2 regions of the Streptomyces sp. NPDC012510 genome follow, and region 2 is predicted to be linked to the other one. Evidence: predicted binding sites of a transcription regulator. Region 2 holds the regulator's gene; the other holds the start of a gene.

Region 1 (7,844 bases), on a different contig from region 2:
GAGCGCATTCACGGAGCGCACGACCTGGGCGAACTCGTCGTTGCGCCCGGTGAACCTGATCGGTTCCTCGGCGACCGGGTCGCCCGCGACCCGCGCGGAGCCGATGCGCAGCACCGCGAGCGGGCGGGTCAGCGACCGGGCCATGCCGGTGGCGACGCCGACGGCGAGGAGCATCAGGGCGCCGAGGACGGCGATCCGGATCTCCAGGGCGGTGACGTCGTCGTCGCGGAGCTGGGCGAGGTCCTTGGTGCGCCGGTCGTAGAGGGAGGACTCGGCGCCGCGCATCAGGTCCACACGGGCGGAGAGCGCCGCGTCGACCTTCTTGGCGTCGGTGCCCTGCTCGCTGTCGGAGAGCGTGGGACGGCCGGTGAGGTCGGTCAGGTACCTGTCGGCGGTGTCGGCCTCGGGGCCGGTGACCGTGGCGTCGTACGAGGACCGGGACGCGGCGGGCGCGGTCTCGCGGAAGTCGGCGAGAGCGGCGTCGGAACGGACGCGGGCCTGCTGGGCGGCGGCGCTGAGGGCGTCGCGCTCCTTCTTGTCGGCGGCGGAGACGCCGGTCGTGGTGGTGGGCAGCCCGGTGACCGGGTCGATCACGGTCTGGGTGGTCGTCGGGACGCTGAGCGCGGCGACGAGGAGGCCTCGGGCGGCGGCGGCCTGCTGGACGGCGGTGTCGAGTTCGGCGAGCGCGTGGGCGCCGCCGCCCGCGCGGGGCGGCAGCTGCTCGGCCAGCTCCTCGGCGAGGGAGTGGAGTTCGGTGACGACGGCGGTGTACGCCGTGTGCGCTTCGAGAGCGGTGCTCTTACCGGAGAGTGCCGCTTCCCGTACGCCGGTGATGGACCCGATGTCCTCACGCAGCGCGGCGGGGGTGCCGGTGTCAGCGCTCAGCTCCTCGGCCTGGCGGTCGACACGGTCACCGTGCTGCTCGCTGGGCGCGGCGGACTTGGGCCGCCCGGCGGCGATGTACGCGGTGACCTCGTCGCGCTCGTCGGCCAGCGCGTGGGCGAGGGTGAGTGTTTCCTCGGTCCGTCCGGCGAGCGTGACCAGGCTCTGGGTGTCGTGCAGTTGTTCGGAGGCGGCAAGGATCGAGGGCGCCCCCGCGCCCGCTATGGCGGCGGCCACGACGGCCACGGCGACGATGAGCCGGTTGCGTACGTGCGCCTTGCGTCCGGTGCCGACGGTGGGGGCCTCGGCCGTCCCCCGCTGGTTCGGGGAGGCCGCGGAGGCCTTCGAGGCTGCCTGCTTGCCTGTGCGCCGAGGCCGCGTCTTCTGCACCGGTGCTCGCATTCCTGACTCGTGTACCCATGGGCCCGGGTGACGATCCGTCAACTGGTCAACTACGGCCGTCCCCCCGGTACGGCTCCCGACCCTCCCAGTGCCGGTGGGCAGTGGTCCCGCATCATCAGTCCCGCCACCCGAAGGAGTGAACATCCCCGGGGAGTTGGCGGGCAAGTTCCTCCGGCTCGTGACCGCGCCCCGCTCGGTCGACCGGTTGGACGTCGGCGACGCGCTTTGACAGTATTCGCCGCCGCGCTTCACCACTCACGATCATTCCATGCCAAACCCGGCGCCCCGTCTGGAGGGTCCGGGTCGTACGGCGACCATTGTCGGCCTTTCACAGATCTCGTGGAGGGCTCGTGCAGACTGGCCGAATGCGCACTGAACTCGTCTCGGAGCCCGGCGACCCCCTCCGCCCCAACGAGGACTTCGCGTCGGTCGCCCTGCCCGCGGGGGGACAGGGCGGCGCCCTGGTGCTCCTCGACGGCGTGACTCCACCGCCCGGCGAGTACGGCTGTCGACATTCGGTCGCATGGTTCACTTCCCGCCTCGGTGGCACCCTGACCGAACTATCCGTTTCGGAACGGGATTCACCGCTGCCTGACGTCCTCTCACAGGCCATCTCTCGTACCGCCCGGGCCCACACCCAAACCTGTGACCTTTCTCACCCACGAACCCCGCAGGCCACAGTGGCCCTGGCCCGCTGGTCGCCGACGGCCGTGGAGTATCTGGTGCTGTCGGACTCGGCATTGCTGTTCGAGAGTCCGGACGGCGTGGTGACGGCGGTACTGGACGACCGCCTGTCCCGGCTGCCGGCGGCCTCCCTGGCGACGGCCGCCATCGCCGACTCCACCGTCCGGAACAAGGAGGGCGGCTTCTGGACCGCCGCCGCCGACCCGGCGGTGGCCGCACGCGCGGTGACCGGAACCGTCCCCCTGGAACAGGTCCGTGCCCTGGCCGCGTTGACGGACGGGGCGGCCCGCTGGGTGGAGAAGTTCCGCGAGGGTGACTGGACGGACTGCCTCACCTTCGTACGGAAGGCGGGCGCCCACGGACTGGTGGAGCGGGTACGGCAACTCGAAACCACCGACGTCGACCGAGCATTCCTGGGCCGAGGCAAACGCCACGACGACGCGAGCGTGGTGTTCGTGAACTGGTGACGGCCCCACCGGCTGCCCACCTCCCGGCTCCGGCCACCGTTCTCAGGGCATCCATCCACCCTCGCTCCGCCTCACGGCTCCCGGCCGCCGGATGTCCAGTCCCCTGGCCCTCGGACGCCGGCACCACCTCTGCCGACCGCCGACCTCACCGCCTCCGAACTCCCGGACACCCCACGCCTCCGACCCCACAAGTCGCGACCTCCACGCCCACCGGCTACCGGCCCCGCTGCCAGAGCCTTCCCGGCTTCCCGGCTTCCCGGCTTCCCGGCTTCCCGGCTTCCCGGCTTCCCGGCCCCAAGCCTGCCCGCCCTCACTGCCCCGGGCCCCCCTAATCCCCGCTTCCCGCTTCCCGCTTCCCGGCCCCCCGGCCCCCGGCCCCCGGCCCCCGGCCCCCGGCCCCCGGCCCCCGGCAGCCAACGGCTCCCGGTCACGTGCGCTCCTAGCTCTCCACTCCCCGGTTCAACTGCTGCAGGAGCCGGGCCAGTTCGGCCACCTCGTCGCGATCCCAGCCGGCCAGTTGCCGTACGTACGCGCCGCGCCGTGCGTCCCGTACCGCACGGAAGCGAGCGCGGCCCTCGTCCGTGAGGTGGACGAGCCAGGCGCGGCCGTCGGCGGGATCGGGTTCGCGGGCGATCAGGCCGAGGTGTTCGAGGGCGCGGAGCTGACGGGACATGGTGGCCTTGCCGACGCCGATGTAGGCGGCGAGCTCGGTGGCCCGGAGCCGGCCGGCCTCGTCGAGGCGGGCGAGGAGGCCGTAGGCGGCGGACTCCAGGTCGGGGTGGACGGCACGGGCCATCTCCCCGGACTTGGCGCGGGCCCGCCGCAACAGGACCGTCAGCTCCCTCTCCAGCGCCAGGAACGCCTGGTCCATCCCGCCCGCAGGCAGTCCGGCCTCGACACCGCCGCCCTCGCCGTTTCCGCCCTCGTCGTGCACGTCAGCGCTCCTGATGTCCGATCTCGCCTTGTCCGGTTCCGCGGACGTCAGTATTTCGCAGGCCGGGCCCCGTCCGGACCGCCCCGGTCCACCACCCGCGTGGCCGTTGACAAGCGGAAAGGCCCGGATCTCCCTCACGGGGTCCGGGCCTCCCACCACCCGGTGGACGTCCGTCACGCCGCCACCGGAGCCTTCGACCCGTGCGCGCCGAAGCCGCTCACGCCGCCACCGGCACCTCCACCCCCGCCGGGGCGAGCGCCAGCTCCAGCACCTGGCGGACGTCCGTGACGGCGTGGACGTCGAGCTTGTCGAGGACCTCGGCGGGGACGTCGTCGAGGTCGGGCTCGTTGCGCTTGGGGATGATGACGGTGGTGACGCCCGCCCGGTGCGCGGCGAGCAGCTTCTGCTTCACCCCGCCGATGGGCAGGACGCGCCCGGTCAGCGAGACCTCACCGGTCATGGCCACGTCGGTGCGGACCAGCCGGCCGGACAGCAACGAGGCGAGCGCGGTCGTCATGGTGATACCGGCGCTCGGCCCGTCCTTGGGCACGGCCCCCGCCGGGAAGTGGATGTGCACGCCCCGGTCCTTGAGGTCGGCGACGGGCAGCTCCAGTTCGGCGCCGTGCGAGCGCAGGAAGGAGAGCGCGATCTGCGCGGACTCCTTCATCACGTCGCCCAACTGGCCGGTGAGCGTCAGCCCCGCCGCGCCCGTCTCCGGGTCGGCGAGCGACGCCTCGACGTACAGGACGTCGCCGCCCGCGCCGGTGACCGCGAGGCCGGTGGCCACGCCCGGCACGGCCGTACGCCGCTCCGCCGGGTCCTGGGCGGACTCGGGCACGTGGTGCGGGCGCCCGATGAGCGCGCGCAGATCGCCGTCCGTGACGGTGAACGGCAGCTCGCGCTGCCCCAGTTCGTGCTGGGCCGCGACCTTGCGCAGCAGCCGCGCCACGGACCGCTCCAGGTTCCGTACGCCCGCCTCGCGCGTGTACTCACCGGCGAGCTTGCGCAACGCGCTCTCGTCGAGCACGACCTCGTCGGCGTCGAGCCCGGCCCGCTCCAACTGCCGGGGCAGCAGGTGGTCCCGGGCGATGACGACCTTCTCGTCCTCGGTGTACCCGTCGAGCCGGACGAGTTCCATCCGGTCGAGCAGGGCCTCGGGGATCGCCTCCAGCACGTTGGCCGTCGCGAGGAAGACGACGTCGCTCAGGTCCAGCTCGACCTCCAGGTAGTGGTCCCGGAAGGTGTGGTTCTGCGCGGGGTCGAGGACTTCGAGCAGCGCGGCGGCCGGGTCGCCCCGGAAGTCGGAGCCGACCTTGTCGATCTCGTCGAGGAGGACGACCGGGTTCATGGACCCGGCCTCCTTGATGGCGCGGACGATACGACCGGGCAGCGCGCCCACGTACGTACGCCGGTGCCCGCGGATCTCCGCCTCGTCCCGCACACCACCGAGCGCGACCCGGACGAACTTCCGCCCCATGGCGTGCGCCACGGACTCGCCCAGGCTGGTCTTGCCGACGCCGGGCGGCCCGACGAGGGCGAGCACCGCGCCGCCGCGCCGGCCGCCGACGACACCCAGCCCCCGGTCGGCACGCCGCTTGCGCACGGCGAGGTACTCGGTGATGCGCTCCTTGACGTCCTCCAGCCCGGCGTGCTCGGCGTCGAGGACGCTCTTCGCGCCCTGGATGTCGTACGCGTCCTCGGTCCGCTCGTTCCAGGGAAGCTCCAGCACGGTGTCGAGCCACGTCCGGATCCAACCGCCCTCGGGCGACTGGTCACTGGACCGCTCCAGCTTGTCGACCTCCTTGAGCGCGGCCTCCCGGACGGCCTCCGGCAGGTCGGCGGCCTCGACGCGCGCCCGGTAGTCGTCGGACTCCTCCCCGTCCTTCTCGCCGTTCAGCTCGCGCAGTTCCTTGCGGACGGCTTCGAGCTGACGCCGCAGCAGGAACTCACGCTGCTGCTTGTCGACGCCTTCCTGGACGTCCTTGGCGATGGTCTCGGCGACGTCCTGCTCGGCGAGGTGGTCGCGCAGCAGTTGGGTGGCGAGCTTCAACCGGGCAACCGGGTCACCGGTCTCCAGGAGCTGGATCTTCTGCTCCGTGGTGAGGAAGGGCGAGTACCCGGAGTTGTCGGCGAGCGCGGACACGTCGTCGATGGCCTGCACCCGGTCGACGACCTGCCAGGCGCCACGCTTGCGCAGCCAGCTCGTGGCAAGTGCCTTGTACTCCTTGACGAGTTCGGCGACCTGCCCGGGCAGCGGCTCCGGCACGCTCTCGTCGACGCGTGTCCCCTCCACCCACAGGGCGGCGCCGGGCCCGGTCGTCCCGGCCCCGATCCGCACTCGCCCTATGGCGCGGATCAGCGCCCCCGGGTCCCCGTCGGCCAGCCGTCCGACCTGCTCGACGGTCCCGAGCACACCCGTGCTCGCGTACGCCCCGTCGATCCTCGGCACCAGCAGCACCTTCGGCTTCCCGGGCACCGCCCGCGCCGCCGCCTGCGCGGCCTCCACCGCGGCCCGTACATCCGTGTCATTGAGGTCCAGCGGCACCACCATGCCGGGCAGCACGACCTCGTCGTCGAGCGGCAGTACGGGCAGGGTGAGCGGTGCGGACGTCGAAGCCATGATCTCTCCCTCGGCAGTCAAGTTGAGCTATGCCGACTCAATGCACATGAGCCGGTGAATGTTCCCCGAGGGAGCGACGTTCGCTGTGGGCGATCAAAACGTGTCCTGTAGCGCTTGACCTTGCAAAGGTCAGCTTGATCCGGCAAGTGATCTCGCCAGCGTTAGCTGGTCGTGGTGCATGCGGTGGGGATCTCCTCGCAGCCGTTCTGGCTCTTCTGGCGGTCGGAGGCGGGGAAGGCCGTCTCGCACGCGCCGGATTACTTCGCCCGCCGGGAAGACGGCACGGCGGTGGTGGTCGACTGCCGTCCGGCGGATCGCCGCAAGCCTCGGGACGTGGCGAAGTTCGAGGCGACGCGGACGGCCTTCGCTCAGGTGGGTTGGGAGTTTCGGCTGGTGGGGGCACCGGACGCCATCGTGGTGCGCAATGTGCGCTGGCTGGCCGGCTACCGCCATCCCCGGCACCGGTTGGAGCGGGTTGCCTCCGAGCTGCTGGCGGCGTTCGCCGAGCCGCGGCCGCTGCTGGACGGGGCGGCCTCGGTGGGGGATGAGATCGCGGTGCTGCCGGTGCTGTTCCATCTGCTGTGGACGCACGAGCTGGCCGTGGGCCTGTCCGTTCCGCTGCACACGGAAGCTGCGGTGTCCGCGGGGGTGGCCGGTGGCTGCTGAGCGCGGGGCGGTGCTGCGGCCCGGTGACTGGATCACCTACGGCGACGGGGACCACCAAGTGGTGGCGCTCGCCGGTACGGCGGTGCGGCTGCGGTCGCAGTCCGGGGCGGAATCGGTGGTGCTGGCCTCGCATCTGATGGCGGCGCCGGACTTCTCCGTCACCGGCACGGAGCCGTTGCCCGCGCTGGAGCCGTCCGGGCTGCTGACGGCGCTCCCGGAGGCGGTGCCGACGGCGGCAAAGGAGTGGCAATACGCGCGCCGTCTGGCGGCCGAGGCCGGACTGGACGACACCAACGAGACGGCTGACGCCCGCGTTCTGGACGGCCTGCTCACCCGTGCTGAGCACGGCCCGGACACCCGGTCGGCCAAGGTGGCCGCTCGCACCCGCACCGCCCGCGCCGCCCCCGCGCCCGCCGCGGCACCCGAGACCGAAGGCTCCACACAACCGGAGACCGGACTTCAGCCGCCCGCGGCTGCGGAGGCCCGCAGGGCGTCCCCGTAGACGAAGGCCCGCACCCTGACCGGGTGCGGGCCTTCGTGCTGTCAGGGGGTGTGGTGCGTGCTGCCGGTCGGGCTGGGGCGTGCGGCGTCGTCCTGGTCGATGCACTTGTGGCCGTTGCGGGGGAGGTTCTTCACCGCTGCGGCGAGCTCGACCAGGGCGACGTCGGAGGGCACTTCGGGGTCGATGACGGCTTCGGCGGCCGGTTTGCGTCCGAAGGTGGTGATGGTCTTGTCGCCCTCGTCCTGTCCGCTGTTTTTCAGTACCCAGTCCACGCCGTTGGCGGTGACGCACATGTCGGTGGTGGGCAGCATCTCGGGCAGTCCGCAGCGCAGGGTGATCACGTTGTCGCCGTAGACGGCGGCGCCGGGGGAGGTGGCGGTTTTCTCGTGTTCGCCGATCTTGTCGGGGTAGCCCTCGGCCAGGTCGCGGCAGATGGCGCTTTTGGCCTGGGGGGCGCCTTCGGCCGATGGTGCGGCGGCGGGCAGGAACTGGATGGCCAGCAGGGCGGCGCCGGCCAGGGTCAGGACGCTGGCGAGGATGGGCAGGGTGCGGGAGTGCTTGGGCATGAGGGAACTGTAGGAGGCGGGTATTGCCCTCAAGTGCGCTGCCCCCAGGGCCAATACCGCCTGGTGATCGTCGTGCGTAGGCTCGGGCGGACTCGGGCCGCAGGGGCCGCGAGCGTGTTGT
Region 2 (7,844 bases):
TGCGGATGCTCCTCGGTCGCGTGCCCGGCCATCACCCAATTCACCCCCGGTTCCAGCCTCTTCGCAGCGCAACTATGCGCGGCCGGCCCGGGCTCCGCAACATGACTCCGTCGTCCTTCCGCCCGAGTACGTCTCCTTTCGTACCGTCTCCTCCACCCCTCAGGTAGTGCGCTCTGCAACAAGCTGAAAACGCCGACGTACGGGGCGACGAGTCCCGCGGGACCGCGACGGTCCGCTCCCCGTCCAGACGTACTCGAACGCCGCGCGGGTCAGGAGTCGTCAAAGGGCGACTGCCACGCGTAGTTCGTCAGTACGCAGCCCGCGTCGGCCTCGACGCGGGTGTATGTGGGCGGAATCTCCAAGCCCGGCTCGCAGGCGAGGTAGAGGAGACCGGTGTCGAGGAAGATCTGCGCCAGTTCGTCGCAGGCCAGGAGTGGGGCGGCCGGACGAGCTCCCTCGCCCCGCGCCGCCGGCCCGGCCCTCCCCCTCGTTGACTACCTCAGCTTGATCGCGTCGCAGTCGGCCTTGAATTCCGCGGTGCAGATCTGCTTGATCGTGTAAATGCCGTCGAGGACGACCGTGTCCTTGATGTTGTTCTTGGTCAGGGCGACCGGCGGCACGAGCTGGGCCGGGATGTTCTTGGTGGTCGGGGAGTCGACCTTGTCCTTGGCGAGGGCGTCGAACTCGATGGAGCGGCCCTGGACCTTGGCGACGGCCATCTCGGCGGCGGCGCTCGCCTGCAGCGGGAACGACTTGTACACGGTCATGTACTGGTCGCCCGCGACGATCCGCTGCACCGCGTCCAGGTCGGCGTCCTGCCCGGTGACCGGCGGCACCTTGGCGACCCCGGCGGTCTTCAGCACGTCGATGACCGCACCGGCGATGCCGTCGTTCGCGGCGTAGACGGCGTCGATGTTGTCGACGCCGAGCTTGGCGACGGCCTTCTCCATGTTGACCTTGGCGACCTTCGGGTCCCAGTCCTTGGTGTCGAACGTCTCGGAGATCGTCACCTTGTCCTGGAGCTCGGAGAGGGCGCCCTCCTTGAACATGGCCGCGTTCGGGTCGGTGGTGGACCCGTTCATCATGACGATCCTGTTGGCGGCGCTGTCACCCAGGTCCTCCACCAGGGAGCGGCCCTGCACCTGTCCGACGAGCTCGTTGTCGAAGGAGACGTAACCGTCGATCGGCCCCTCGGCCAGGCGGTCGTAGGCGATGACCGGGATGCCCGCGTCGTGCGCCGTCTGCACGGCCGGCGCGACCGCCTTGGCGTCCACGGCGTCGAGGATAACGATGTCGACCTTGTCCTCAACCATCTGTTCGAGCTGGCTGTTCTGGGTCTCCTGGTCCTTGTCCGCGTTGGCGTACTTGGTCACGCCCTTGTTGTCGGTGAGCTCGGCGATCTTCTTCTTGATGTGGGGGTAGTCGAACTGCTCGTACCGCTTGGTGTCCTTGTCGGGGAACAGCACACCCACCGTGATGTCGTCGCCCTTCGTGGGGCTCGCCTCGGCGCCGTCACCGATGTTCGCGACCCCGCAGGAGGCGAGGGAGACCGCCGCGGCCGAGGCGGCGAGGGCGACGGCGGTGCGGCGCAGACGGGTACGACGGGATATGCGCGTGCGGGGGGTGGTGCTGGTGGTACCGGTAGTACTGGTGGTACGGGCGTTCACATCAAGGGCCTTCCGGGCGTGGGCGCAACATTGCGCCCATATGGCTGAAAGCCAACGCGGTGACCACCTCAGCGTCAAGGAGCAATCACTTAACGAGATGACAACAGCCTCGTGTGGTCTCGGTGTGAAGAGGGTAAGGCAAGGGGCCATCGGCGTTCCCGTTCGGCTTTCATGACCCCGGAGCCGACCGATTCCCGTGAGTAGCCCTTGATCTCACGACGGTCGCCGGGCGCCGGGCCTTCCCGGCGAGGCGGCTCGTGCCGCCCGCCGCTGGGGCATTCCGCCAGGGGCGGCAGGTCAGCGCGGTGCCCGTGCCTTGCCCGTGCCTTGCCCGTCCCGGGACAGGACGGGTCGCGCACACGATGACGGTGACCGGGTTCGTCTCCCTCACCCCGCGGCTGTGCGGCCCTCGCTCCGGCGGGCGCCCCGCCCAGGGTGGTGGACCTCACTACGGCCGTCCTGTGGGACTCCGGGCCGGGTTCCGGGTCAGCCGTCGGCCCACTTCCGCAGCAGCGCCTCGCGCTGCTCGCGTCGGGGTGTGCCCTCGGCGGCGTGGGCGCGGCCCCAGTCCGCGAGGGTCTCCACGTCCGCCGTACCCGCGACGATCCGCTCCAGCAGGGCGACGGAGAGGTCGTACTCGGACTGGACGTAGCCTCCGAGAGCAGCGGCCGACTGCGCGTTCAGTTCGACGGTCCGGTCCGCCGTCTCGAGGTGCACCTCGAACGCGGCCGCGGCGTCACCGCCGCCCGCGACGGCGTTGGTGACGAGTTCGACGGCCGTGGTGCCGAGCAGCCGGGCGGCGGACCGGATCCGTACGTACCGCACGTCGATCGACCGGATCTCCGACCAGCCCCACACGGCGCTCTGGCCGGTCCCGAGCCCCTCCACCCAGTCCCGCGTCAGCCGCACCCCGTACCCGTACCCCTCCGGCTCCGCCCCGACGTACACACCACCGTCCGCGGCGATCCAGAACAGCCCGACCATGGCCATGAGTGCCTCCCCAAGCGACGTACGCGTTTCACCTGGTGAGACGGATTCCGGCATCGGACGGTTCAGCGGCCCGGCGCCGTCCGCTCTGTGGAAACCGGCCCAGGCGGACCGGTCATCAGCCCCGCTTCGGCCCCGTGATCGCCTCGCCGATGACGAAGCCCTTGGCGGGCCCTTCGGGGATGACGACCTCCGTGCCGTAGGGAAACCGCCGGATGTCCCCCCAGTCGGCCGCCTCCGGACGCGGTCCGGTGAAGAGCGTGACGGCGCCCTCACCATCGTGGTCGTCGATGAGGACCTACACCGGAATGCCGGCGCGGGCGTACTCGCGCCGCTTCTTCACCCGGTCCCGGTCCTGGTTCCGCTTCCCCGGGGAGACGACTTCGACGATGAGGTGCACGGAGTCGGCGGTCACACCCATGTCGTCCTTGTCACGGTAGGGCTCCGTGTCCTCCGGAGCGACGAAGGCGTCCGGGATCCACGCCTTACGGTTGTGGATCACGTTTCCGGCCTGGTAACAGGCGTACTCGCCGCCGTCCAAGAACTGGTCCAGGACCCGTCGCACTCGATTGGCGATCAGGCCGTGCGAACGGCGGGCGGTGGGCGACAACTCGATGGCTCCCTCAATGATCTCACCGCGGTAGCCCTCGGGTGGGTCCATGGCCTTCCACACCTGCCACAAGGCCTCGTCCGGGCTGGGTCCGTTCGCGAATACAGCCCCTGCCTCGGACATGGTCTCGAGCCTCTCCTGTGCAAAAGCGGTCAAGGTGGCACCTCCTCCTCAAGTGTGGGCTTCGCCTCGCGAACCACCACACTCCACGTCCCACACCCCACTCCCTCCCACCTGCCCGTACAACCATTCCCCCACCTCACACGTCTGATCGTCACCGGCGGTGCCCCCCGCCGGTGACGATCGGCATCACGCTCTGCAGCATCACGCCCTGAAGGACCCCATGACCTCAGCCAGACGTACGGCGACGGCGGCCGCGGCCACCGCCGTCGTGCTCGCCTCCACCGGCGGTCTGCTCCTCGCGACCGCCACGACGGCGAACGCGGCCGTCACCTGCGCCTCCCCCGTCTTCAAGCGGCAGTTCTATGGCAACACCACCTTCTCCGGCACGCCGAAGAAGACGGACTGCGACAGCGCGATCGACGAGAACTGGGGCACCGGCGCGCCCGCCACCGGGCTGGCGTCCAACAACTTCGGCGTCCGCTGGAGCGTGACCCGCGACTTCGGCTCCGGCGGCCCGTTCACGTTCTCCGTCTCCGGCCTGGACGGCATCCGCGTCTACCTCGACGGCGTCCGCAAGGTCGACCTGTGGAAGAACGTGTCGACGACCGTCTCCAAGACCGTCAACGTCACCATCCCCTCCGGCAAGCACACCCTCCGCGTCGACTACGTCAACTGGACCGGCTCCGCCAAGGTCAAGTTCACGTACGCGCCCCGCACTTCGGCCACCGTCGACAAGGTCAAGCCGCTCACCCCGACCGCCCCGGCGGTGACGTACGACCAGGCGACGGGTGCCGCCAAGCTCACCTGGGCGAAGAACAAGGAGATGGACCTGGCCGGGTACCGCGTCTACCGGCGCGGCAAGGGCGGCTCCTTCCCCACCTGGCACCTGGCGACGACCACCTCCACGTCGTACACCGACACCACGCTCCCGAAGTCGGGCGCGATCTACTACTACGAGGTCCGCGCCTACGACAAGGCGGGCAACGTGTCCACCGGCACCGCCGACCAGCGCGTCACCACGGTGGACCGGATCGCGCCGACCGTCCGTGATCTGAAGGTCGACGGCGAGACCTCGCTGAGCGGCGTGAGCCTGTGGTGGATGTCCGACGAGGGGTCGCTGACGTACGAGTTGCTGCGCTCCGGCGCGCCCGACGGCCCGTTCGAGGTGGCCGCGAAGAACCTGGGCAACTCCGCGACCGATGAGACCGCCCCCTACGGGGAGACCTCCTACTACAAGGTCGCGGCGACCGACGCGGCGGGCAACACCGGGTACTCGTCGGTGGTGTCGTTCGCCCGGCCGCTCGCCGTGCCGTACTTCAGCAGCTCGCAGAACCGGCCGGAGGACGGCGGCGGCGTCGACCTGGCCTGGCAGGTGTCGCCGTACGCGCCGACCGAGTTCCGCGTCCACCGCGAGGAGCGTCGCTTCGACGACGCGACCGGCACGTTCGCCACCGTCGACTCCCGGGTGGTGCCCTGCGCTCCGGAACTCACCGAGACCGCGTACGGCACCCGTCACACCTACGCCTGCACCGACACCTCGGTCGTGCCGAGCCCGTCGGACGGTTTCTACGTGTACTGGGTGACCACCGTCGACGCGCTCGGCCGGGAGTCGGGGCCGTCCCAGGTGCACCAGCACTCCTACGGTGACGGCACCGCCCCGCCGCTCGTCACCGGGTTCACGGCCACCGCCACCGAGTACGGCACGGTCCTGGACTGGGACGACAGCCCGTCCGCCGACGTGGACCACTACAACGTCTTCCGGCTCAGCACGGTGGACGACGGCACCGGCACCACGTACGTGGGCCGGGCCGAGGCGGGAAGCAGCCGGCTGGTCGACTCGGCGAACCTCCAGGACGGCGAGAAGCACACGTACTTCGTGGACGCGGTGGACACGTCCGGCAACTCCACCTACACGTCCACCGACAAGGCGACCTCCACCACCGTCACCGAGTACGACCTGCGGCCCACCGTGGAGACCCCCGCGGACTGGCTGGTCGACGTGAGCGCCGAGGCCGCCGACGGCGGGGCCGCGGTCGACCTCACCTGGAAGCTGTCCAGCGCGTACAACGGGCCGGACATCACCGGCTACCGGGTGTACCGGTGGAACCCGGCCACCGCCGCGTACGAGCCGCTGACCGCCGACCCGGTGACCGGCACGTCGTACACCGACACCACGGCCGCCGCCGGCACCACCCACTTCTACTGGGTGACCGCCCTCCACGCCGACGGCACCGAGTCCGCCCCCGGCGACGCCTGGGCGGCCCTGAACCCGACGAACGCCGAAGGACTTCAGTGATACGGCAACACCGCCTTCTCCGGTACGCCGAAGAAGACCGACCGAGCGGCGTCACCTGACCGCCGTACGTCACTCCTACACCCACGGCATCACAGCACCACGGCACCCGCGAACCCGCGACACCCGCGGCATGTGCGAACAGCGCGAAGGGCCCTGTCGGTACCCGGAGAGTACCGACAGGGCCCTTCGCTCGACACGACCCGTCCGTCGCGACCCGTCCGTCACGACCCGTCACGACCCGTCAGTCCGACGGCTGGCGCCCCTTAGGCCGCCACACCACCAACGCGCTGGTCTGCTGCACCTCCTGATACGGCACCAGATCGCGCCGGTAGGAGGCGTGGACCGCGGCCTCGCGCTGCTGCATGGCGGCGGCTGCGCCGTCGAGCGCGGCCTGCATCTCGGCCATCCTCGACTGGAGGGCGGCCACCTGGTTCTCCAGTTCGATGATGCGCTTGATGCCGGCCAGGTTGATGCCCTCGTCCTGCGACAACTGCTGGACGGTGCGCAGCAGTTCGATGTCACGGGCCGAGTAGCGGCGGCCCCGCCCGGCGGTGCGGTCGGGGGAGACCAGGCCCAGACGGTCGTACTGACGCAGGGTCTGCGGGTGCAGACCGGAGAGCTGGGCGGCCACCGAGATGACGTACACCGGTGTCTCTTCCGTCAGCTCATAGGGATTTCGACGGCGGCCGTCCATCACACTCATGCTCCCTTCGCGGCCTGGAACAGCTCCGCCCGCGGGTCCTCTCCCGCGGTCGCCTCGCGATACGCCTCCAGCGCGTCACGAGCCTTCCCCGACAGGTCCTTCGGAACACTCACCTCGACGGTGATCAGCAGATCCCCGCGGGTGCCGTCCTTACGGAAGGCGCCCTTGCCCCGGGCCCGCATCGTACGGCCGTTGGGGGTACCCGGAGGCAGTTTCAGGGTGACCGGCGGGCCGCCCAGGGTCGGGACCCTGACCTCCCCGCCCAGTGCCGCCTCGGCGAACGTCACGGGCACGGACACCGTGAGGTTGTCCTCCTTGCGTCCGAACACCGGGTGCGCGTCGACGTGCACGACCACGTAGAGGTCGCCGGCCGGGCCGCCCCGTTCACCGGGCGCGCCCTTGCCGCGCAGCCGGATCCGCTGGCCGTCGGAGACGCCCGCCGGGATACGGACCTGCATGGTGCGGGAGGACTTGGCGCGACCCGAGCCCTTGCAGATGTCGCAGGGGTGCTCGGCGATCAGGCCCCGGCCCTTGCAGTCCGGGCAGGGGTCGGTCAGGGAGAAGCCGCCGCCGGAGCCCCGCGCGACCTGGCCGGTGCCGACGCACGTCGGACACACCCGGGGGGTGCCGTTGGCGTCGCCGGTGCCCGAACAGGCCTTGCAGGGTGACTGCGAGGACATCCTGAGCGGTACGGTCGCGCCCTCGATGGCCTCGGTGAAGCTCAGCGTGACCTCGGACTCGACGTCCTGGCCGCGCCGGGGCTGCACCCGCGTGGTGCCGGAGCTGCCCCGGTTGAACAGGCCGCCGAAGACATCGCCGATGCCCCCGCCGAAGCCGCCCGCCCCCTGGGCGCCGCCGCCGAAGAGGTCGCCCAGGTCGAAGTTGAACGAGCCGCCGCCGGCGCCGGGCCCCGGGCGGTACCCGCCGTTGCCGAAGAGGGCGCGGGCCTCGTCGTACTCCTTGCGCTTCTTGGGGTCACCGAGGATGTCGTTCGCCTCGGAGATCTCCTTGAAGCGCTCCTCGGCCTTGACGTTCCCCTTGTTGGCGTCCGGGTGGTACTCGCGGGCGAGCTTGCGGTACGCCTTCTTGATCTCGGCCTCGGTGGCGTCCTTGGGGACGCCGAGGACCTTGTAGTAGTCCTTCTCGATGAAGTCCTTGGTACTCATCCGCGACGTCCCTCCTTCCACCGGGCGTGCACTGCGTCGGCGTCAGCCCTCGTCCGGGCCACCGCTCTCCTTGTCGTCGGCACCGGAGGCACCCTCCGCGGTCTCCGGGGAGTCCGCCTTGACGGTCTGGGCCCCCGGCTGGGGCTCGGCCACGGCCACCCGCGCGGGGCGGATGGTGCGCTCGCCGATGCGATACCCCGGCTGGAGAATCGCCACGCACGTCGTCTCGGTGACGTCGGGCGCGTAACTGTGCATCAGGGCCTCGTGGATCGTCGGGTCGAAAGGCTCGCCC

What was found. Region 2 encodes HspR, which represses chaperone genes until heat shock. Its sites were predicted from a motif close to TTGAGNNNNNNNNNCTCAA; they were not measured.
Region 1: lon (endopeptidase La) is a predicted target of HspR. The motif match lies at 6,012-6,030, and genes of this name have one in related genera.

What each region holds. Positions count from the first base shown of each region.
Region 1 is NZ_JBIBEN010000024.1:39,033-46,876, forward strand. It holds gene ACFY9I_RS34085 (nitrate- and nitrite sensing domain-containing protein) at 1-1,272, opposite strand, end outside; gene ACFY9I_RS34090 (protein phosphatase 2C domain-containing protein) at 1,650-2,435, shown strand; gene ACFY9I_RS34095 (MarR family transcriptional regulator) at 2,875-3,369, opposite strand; gene lon (endopeptidase La) at 3,587-5,989, opposite strand; gene ACFY9I_RS34105 (TnsA-like heteromeric transposase endonuclease subunit) at 6,173-6,655, shown strand; gene ACFY9I_RS34110 (hypothetical protein) at 6,645-7,157, shown strand; gene ACFY9I_RS34115 (DUF3515 family protein) at 7,199-7,723, opposite strand.
Region 2 is NZ_JBIBEN010000018.1:93,841-101,684, reverse strand. It holds gene ACFY9I_RS29790 (LuxR C-terminal-related transcriptional regulator) at 1-32, opposite strand, end outside; gene ACFY9I_RS29785 (substrate-binding domain-containing protein) at 495-1,667, opposite strand; gene ACFY9I_RS29780 (hypothetical protein) at 2,154-2,657, opposite strand; gene ACFY9I_RS29775 (Uma2 family endonuclease) at 2,953-3,387, opposite strand; gene ACFY9I_RS29770 (PA14 domain-containing protein) at 3,608-5,683, shown strand; gene ACFY9I_RS29765 (heat shock protein transcriptional repressor HspR) at 5,925-6,377, opposite strand; gene dnaJ (molecular chaperone DnaJ) at 6,383-7,552, opposite strand; gene grpE (nucleotide exchange factor GrpE) at 7,595-7,844, opposite strand, start outside.